One region of the Streptomyces sp. NPDC001493 genome, then DNA from elsewhere that is predicted to be linked to it. Evidence: riboswitches for the same ligand, from Rfam matches in the RefSeq annotation. Region 1 holds a riboswitch; the other holds the start of a gene.
The links. Region 1 has a riboswitch for S-adenosylmethionine ahead of ACWCWD_RS34180 (aminotransferase class V-fold PLP-dependent enzyme). Riboswitches for the same ligand answer to the same signal wherever they lie in the genome.
Positions count from the first base shown of each region.

Region 1 (3,396 bases):
ACAGCCCGTCCCCGGCCGAAGTGCTGCCGGGCCGTCGCCGTCAGAGCTGCGCGGCGCCCCGGTCCGGGACGCAACGGCCGCCCTCGGTGCGGTACTTCCACTGGGCGCCCTCGCTCACCAGCTCGGTGACGGCGCGGACGAAGCGGTCCACGTGCTCGTCCGGCGTACCGGCGCCGAAGCTGACGCGGATGGCGTTCAGGGAGCGCTCGCCCGGCTCGGCCTCCGGCGCGCCGCACTCGCCCGGGTCCTGCGGGTCGCTGCCGAGCAGGGTGCGGACCAGCGGGTGGGCGCAGAACAGGCCGTCGCGGACGCCGATGCCGTACTCGGCGGAGAGCGCGGCGGCGAAGTGGGAGCTGTTCCAGCCCTCCACCACGAAGGAGATGACGCCGACGCGCGGGGCGTCGTCGCCGAAGAGCGAGAGCACCTTGACCTGCGGCACCTCGGCGAGACCCGCGCGGACCCGGGCGACCAGCCGCTGCTCGCGGGCGACGAGCTTGTCGAAGCCGGCCTCGGTGAGGGCCTTGCAGGCGGAGGCGATGGAGTAGACGCCGATGACGTTGGGCGAACCGGCCTCGTGGCGGGCGGCGGTGGTGTGCCACTCCACGTCCACGCCGCCGTCGGTGCGCCGGGCGACCTTCTTCGAGGCGCCGCCGCCGGCCAGGTAGGGCTCGGAGTCCTGGAGCCAGTCGGCGCGGCCGGCGAGGACGCCGGAGCCGAAGGGGGCGTAGAGCTTGTGGCCGGAGAACGCGACCCAGTCGACGTCGAGTTCGGCGATGTCCACCGGGTGGTGCGGGGCGAGCTGGGCGGCGTCCAGCACGATGCGGGCGCCGTGCGCGTGGGCGGCGGCGGCCAGTTCCTTGACCGGCCACAGCTCGCCGGTGACGTTGGAGGCGCCGGTGACGCAGACGAGGGCCGGGCCGTACGGGTCGCGGTCGGCGAGGGCGCGCTCCAGGGTCTCGACGGCCTGCTGCGGGGTGCGCGGCGCGTTGAGGTAGGTGACCTTGGCGTCGCGCCAGGGCAGCAGCGAGGCGTGGTGCTCGGTCTCGTACACGAACACCTCGCAGTCGGCCGGGATCACGGCCGCCAGCAGGTTGAGGGAGTCGGTGGTCGAGCGGGTGAAGATCACCTGGTCGCCGGGGCGGCAGCCGAGGAACTCGGCGACGGTGACGCGGCTGTTCTCGAAGAGGTCGGTGGAGAGCTGCGAGAGGTAGCCGGCGCCGCGGTGCACGCTGCCGTAGTACGGCGCGTAGGCGGCGACGTCGTCCCAGACCCGCTGGAGCGCCGGGGCGCTGGCCGCGTAGTCGAGGGCCGCGTAGGTGACTTCGCCCCCGGTGACGAGGGGGACGGTGACGTCCTTGCCGAGCACCGGCAGCGGGGCACAGTCCGCGTCGGCGGAGGCAGCGGCGGCGGACTCGGAGGTGTTGAGGGCAGCAGAAGACACGGACATGACGAACTCCCGTAATACGCAGGCGAATTCACCGAGCCGGCGGGTACGCGGCAGCACGGTGCAAAGGTGAAGGAGGTGCGGAGAAGGGCGTTGCGCCCTATCGCATTCGCGTGCTCACAAGAGGCTCCCTAGGGACCAGGACCCCGGGGGCTGGCATTCGAGGATGCCGAGGGGCCCGCGCTTGCCGCAGACCTCGCTGCCTACGGCCTGGTCTTCACCCGGGGCACCCCGCCACGGACGGAGGGTTGCCGGACAGCGGGCCGGGGCCGTAGTCGCTGTCACTCATGACCTGCCAGCATCTTGCCACACGTGCCCACGAACGCAAGGGCGCAGTCCGCGATACGGACTGCGCCCCTTCGTGCACGTACGGGCAGCGGTGCTCAGGCGTTGCTGGCCGCCACCCAGCGTTCCAGCGCGCGGTGCGCGGCCCCGGAGTCGATGGATTCGGCGGCGGCGGCGATCTTGGCGCCGATCTGCTCGGTGAGCGTGCCCGTGCCCGGGTCCAGCGCCACCAGCGCCGCCGCCGAGTTCAGCAGCACCGCCTCGCGCACGGCCCCCTTCTCGCCGTCCAGCACCCGGCGGGCGACGTCCGCGTTGTACGAGGGGTCGGCGCCGCGCAGCGCCTCGACCGGCACCAGCTCCAGCCCCACGTGGCGCGGGTCGAAGGCCTCCTCGCGCACCTCGCAGTCCCGGACCACCCAGACCCGGGAGGTCGCGGTGGTGGTCAGCTCGTCGAGTCCGTCGTCGCCGCGGAAGACGAGCGCGGAGTTGCCGCGCTCGGCCAGGACGCCGGCCACGATGGGCGCCATCCTGAGGTCGGCGACCCCGACGGCCTGGGCGCGGACGTGGGCCGGGTTGGTGAGCGGGCCGAGGATGTTGAAGGTGGTCTGGGTACCCAGCTCCTTGCGGGCCTTGGCCGCGTACCGGAGGGCCGGGTGGAACTTCACCGCGAAGCAGAAGGTGATGCCCGCCTCGGCGGCCACCTCGGCGACCCGCTGCGGGGTCAGCTCCAGGTTGACGCCCAGCTTCTCCAGGACGTCGGAGGCGCCGCTGGCCGAGGAGGCGGACCGGTTGCCGTGCTTGACGACCTTGGCCCCCGTTCCGGCGATCACGATCGCGGACATCGTGGAGATGTTGACCGTCTTCGCGAGGTCGCCGCCGGTGCCGACGATGTCGACCGAGGGCCCGGGCACCTCGATGGTGCGGGCGTGCGCGTACATCGCGCGGACCAGGCCGCTCACCTCGGCGACCGTCTCGCCCTTGGCCCGCAGCGCGATGGCGAAGCCCGCGATCTGCGCGTCGGTGGCGTCCCCGCTCATGATCCGGTCCATGGCCCAGGCGGTGTCGTCCGCGCCGAGGTCCTGGCCGCGCAGCAGGGGCGTCAGTACGCCGGACCAGGAACGGTCCGCCGCGCTGTCGCCGCCGTTCGGGGTCACAACGTTCATGGTCCGCTCCAAGATTTTCCACAGCCGGAAAGGGGGGTGTCCGTCCACCCTATCGGGGCCCGGGAACGACGAAGAGCCCCGTCCGGCGAATGGACGGGGCTCTTCGCTGTGGCGATCAGTTCAGGCGATCAGTGGTGACCGTGGCCGCTGGTGATCTCCTTGTACTCCTCGACGGTGGGCTTGGCGATCTGGTTGTGCTCGCCGTAGTAGCCCTTGCTGAGCTTGGCGCGCAGCTTCGTGAGGGCCGAGACCTTGCGCTCGACACCGTTCTCGTCGACCGTGGGGCCGATTTCGAGCGGGGTGTACTGCTCGTGCGCGGTGAGGGTGTGCAGCTGACCCGGGCTGAGCGGCTCGTGGACCTCCACGAACTCACCGTGCGGCAGCCGCTTGATGAGCCCGGACTCGCGTCCGTGCAGCACCTTCTCCTTGTCGCGGCGCTGGAGGCCGAGGCAGATCCGCTTCGTCGCGATGAACACGAGCACCGGGACCACGAAGAATCCGACC
Region 1 is NZ_JBSFHV010000038.1:109-3,504, forward strand. Features, by position in the region: gene ACWCWD_RS34180 (aminotransferase class V-fold PLP-dependent enzyme) at 41-1,447, opposite strand; SAM riboswitch class IV at 1,620-1,737, opposite strand; gene trpD (anthranilate phosphoribosyltransferase) at 1,828-2,892, opposite strand; gene qcrB (cytochrome bc1 complex cytochrome b subunit) at 3,021-3,396, opposite strand, start outside.

Region 2 (3,396 bases), on a different contig from region 1:
GGCCCGGTTGTACGTCTCGTACGCGGCCCACTGACGCCGGAACTCGTCGTCGAAGACCGGCTCGACGGGGGTCTGGTAGAGCAGGTGGTGGACGAACCAGAGCACGGAGTTGGCGATGCCGTTGTACGCGTCGGCGTGCACGGAGGCGTCGATGTCGAGCATCCGGACGCCCTCTTCGCCGACGCCGCGCCGGACCGCCTCGCGGTCGCCGTCGCCGAGTGCGGCGCAGACCCACACCTTGTCGTCGACGGCGCTCAGCCCGGAGACGAGCCCGCCTCCGCCCCGGCGTGCGTCGAGGGAACCGTCCTCGTTCAGCGTGTACGACACGGGGCCGCGGTTGGACGCGACGAGGACCTGGGCGGCGTGCTCGGAGACCATGTAGCGGAACCTAGCCCGATACGTAACCCCCCAAACGTGTTCGAGGCCGGGGCGGGGTCGGGCGCCGGGGCGTGCCGTGTGCTCGGCGAGGGGGCGGGTCGGGCCGCACGTCTCGCGGTGCACCGGCGCGAGGCCGGGACCGGTCGGGCCGCGTCTCGTGCCGTGTCGGGTCCGTGCACCCGACGCGAGGCCGGCCCCGGTCAGGCGGCGCGTCTCGCGGTGTACTCGGGGATCTCCCGGACCGGCGGCCGTTCCTCGGTGTCCACCGCGTAGGTGCGTGGCCGGAAACCGTCCTCGTCGCGTTCGAACTGGGTGAGCACCGGGCGCACCAGGTGCCCCCGGGAGAGCCGCAGCTGCGCGGTGCGGTAGATCGCGGCGGCCATCCGCCCCAGCGCCTGCCCGTCCTGGTGGCGGTGGCGGCGGACCCCGACGTCCACCTGGGCCAGGGCGTCGAGCCCCACGGTGTGCAGCGCGTCCACCAGGAGCCCCAGTTCCACGCCGTAGCCGACCGGGAACGCGAGCTGTTCCAGGAGCGGGCGCCGGACCGCGTACTCGCCGCCCAGTGGCTGGACGAAGCCGGCCAGTTTCGGCCAGTGCAGATTGAGCAGCGGGCGGGCGACCAGTTCGGTGACGCGGCCGCCCTGCGCGGGGGGACCGGCGGGGGCGTGGCCGTCCGCGGTCTCCAGCGGCCGGTCGTACATCGCCTTGACGAACTGGATGCCCGGGTCGGTGAGCAGCGGGCCGATGATGCCGGAGACGAAGTCGGCGGAGAAGTCCTTGAGGTCGGCGTCGACGAAGCAGACGATGTCGCCGCTGGTCACGAAGAGCGACCGCCAGAGCACCTCGCCCTTGCCGGGGACGGCGGGTATCCGGGGGAGGATGGAGTCCCGGTGCACCACCCGGGCTCCGGCCGCGCGGGCGACGGCGGAGGTGGCGTCGGTGGAGCCGGAGTCGATCACCACGAGTTCATCGATGAGCGGGACCTTCTCCATCAGCTCGCGGCGGATGGTCCGGACGATGTCGCCGACCGTCGCCTCCTCGTTCAGCGCGGGCAGGACGACGCTCACCGAGGAGCCCCGCGGGCTCCGGTCCCTGGCGGCCAGGAGACGGTCCAGCGGGCGGTCGGAGGCTGCCCAGGAACGGCGGTTCAGCCAGCTGTCGACCTCTTCCAGCACGGGCGATACTCCCTGTATGTGATCCATCTCGCGGTTCGGACTACTACCTCAACCGTCGGGTGCTTCAGTTACAGTCTTGAACAACGCTCACTGCCTTCGCATGTCGGGGTCGGAGGGCGGACAAACGCCTGGATCGCACGATCCAGTGCCATAGCGCTCATCCAGAGGGACTGAGGGAACGGCCCGTTGAAGTCCCGGCAACCCTCCCGCCGGCCGCGAGGCCACGGTGGGGAAGGTGCCAATTCCGTCTTGCGGCGAAATGCGTCGCAAGGAAGATGAGGAGAAAGGGCCTCCGCCATCATGGCTGTTCAGACCGTTGCAGCGAGTTCCGGCACGTCCGTGGACCTCGGTCCCGCCAGTGCGCTTTCCTGCCGCGAGTGCGGCGAACGCTTCGAACTCGGTCCCATTTTCGCCTGCGCGTCCTGTTTCGGGCCGCTCGAAGTGGCGTACGACCTGCCGAGCGGCTCCCCCGAAGAGCTGAAGAAGCGCATCGAAGCCGGCCCGAACAACATCTGGCGCTACGCGCCGCTGCTGCCGGTGCCCGCCGATGTCGCCGACAAGCCCAACATGAACCCCGGCTTCACCAAGCTGGTCAAGGCCGACAACCTCGCCCGTGAGCTGGGCATCACCGGCGGCCTGTACGTCAAGGACGACTCCGGCAACCCGACGCACTCCTTCAAGGACCGCGTCGTCGCGATCGCCGTCGAGGCAGCCCGCGCCTTCGGTTTCACCACCCTTTCCTGCTCCTCCACCGGCAACCTCGCCGGCGCGGTCGGTGCCGCCGCCGCGCGGGCCGGCTTCCGCTCCTGCGTGTTCATCCCGCACGACCTGGAAGAGGGCAAGGTCGTCATGGCCGCGGTGTACGGCGGCGAACTCGTCGGCATCGAGGGCAACTACGACGACGTGAACCGGTTCTGCTCCGAGCTCATCGGCGACCCGCTGGGCGAGGGCTGGGGCTTCGTCAACGTCAACCTCCGCCCGTACTACGGCGAGGGCTCGAAGACCCTCGCGTACGAGATCTGCGAGCAGCTCGGCTGGCAGCTCCCGGACCAGCTGGTCATCCCGATCGCGTCCGGCTCCCAGCTCACCAAGATCGACAAGGGACTTCAGGAGCTGATCAAGCTCGGTCTCGTCGAGGACAAGCCGTACAAGATCTTCGGTGCCCAGGCCGAGGGCTGCTCCCCGGTCTCCACCGCCTTCAAGGCCGGCCACGACGTGGTCCGCCCGCAGAAGCCGAACACGATCGCCAAGTCGCTCGCGATCGGCAACCCGGCCGACGGCCCGTACGTCCTGGACATCGCCCGCCGCACCGGCGGCGCGGTGGAGGACGTCGACGACGAGCAGGTCGTCGACGCGATCAAGCTGCTCGCCCGCACCGAGGGCATCTTCGCGGAGACCGCGGGCGGCGTGACCGTCGGCGTGACGCAGAAGCTGATCGAGGCCGGCCTGCTCGACCCGACCCTGACCACCGTCGTCCTGAACACCGGTGACGGCCTGAAGACCCTGGACGCCGTCTCCCCGACGACCGGCCTGTCGGCGACCATCCGCCCGAGCCTGGACGCGTTCCGCGACGCGGGCCTCGCGGCCCACTGACCACCCGAGAACCGAGGAAGGCAATCCCCATGAGCGTCAAGGTCCGCATCCCCACCATCCTGCGCACGTACACCGGCGGCCAGGCCGAGGTCTCGGCCGAGGGCACCGTCCTCTCCGAGGTCATCGAGTCCCTGGAGAAGGACCACCCGGGCATCGCCGCGCGCGTCCTGGACGACCAGGGCAAGCTGCGCCGCTTCGTCAACGTGTACGTCAACGACGACGACGTCCGCTTCGAGGGCGGCCTCCAGGC
Region 2 is NZ_JBSFHV010000027.1:62,576-65,971, forward strand. Features, by position in the region: gene ACWCWD_RS30410 (alpha,alpha-trehalose-phosphate synthase (UDP-forming)) at 1-378, opposite strand, end outside; gene ACWCWD_RS30415 (glucosyl-3-phosphoglycerate synthase) at 579-1,553, opposite strand; SAM riboswitch class I at 1,708-1,835, shown strand; gene thrC (threonine synthase) at 1,854-3,146, shown strand; gene ACWCWD_RS30425 (MoaD/ThiS family protein) at 3,176-3,396, shown strand, end outside.
Region 2: linked by a shared signal. The riboswitch ahead of thrC (threonine synthase) and the one ahead of ACWCWD_RS34180 (aminotransferase class V-fold PLP-dependent enzyme) in region 1 are both predicted to bind S-adenosylmethionine.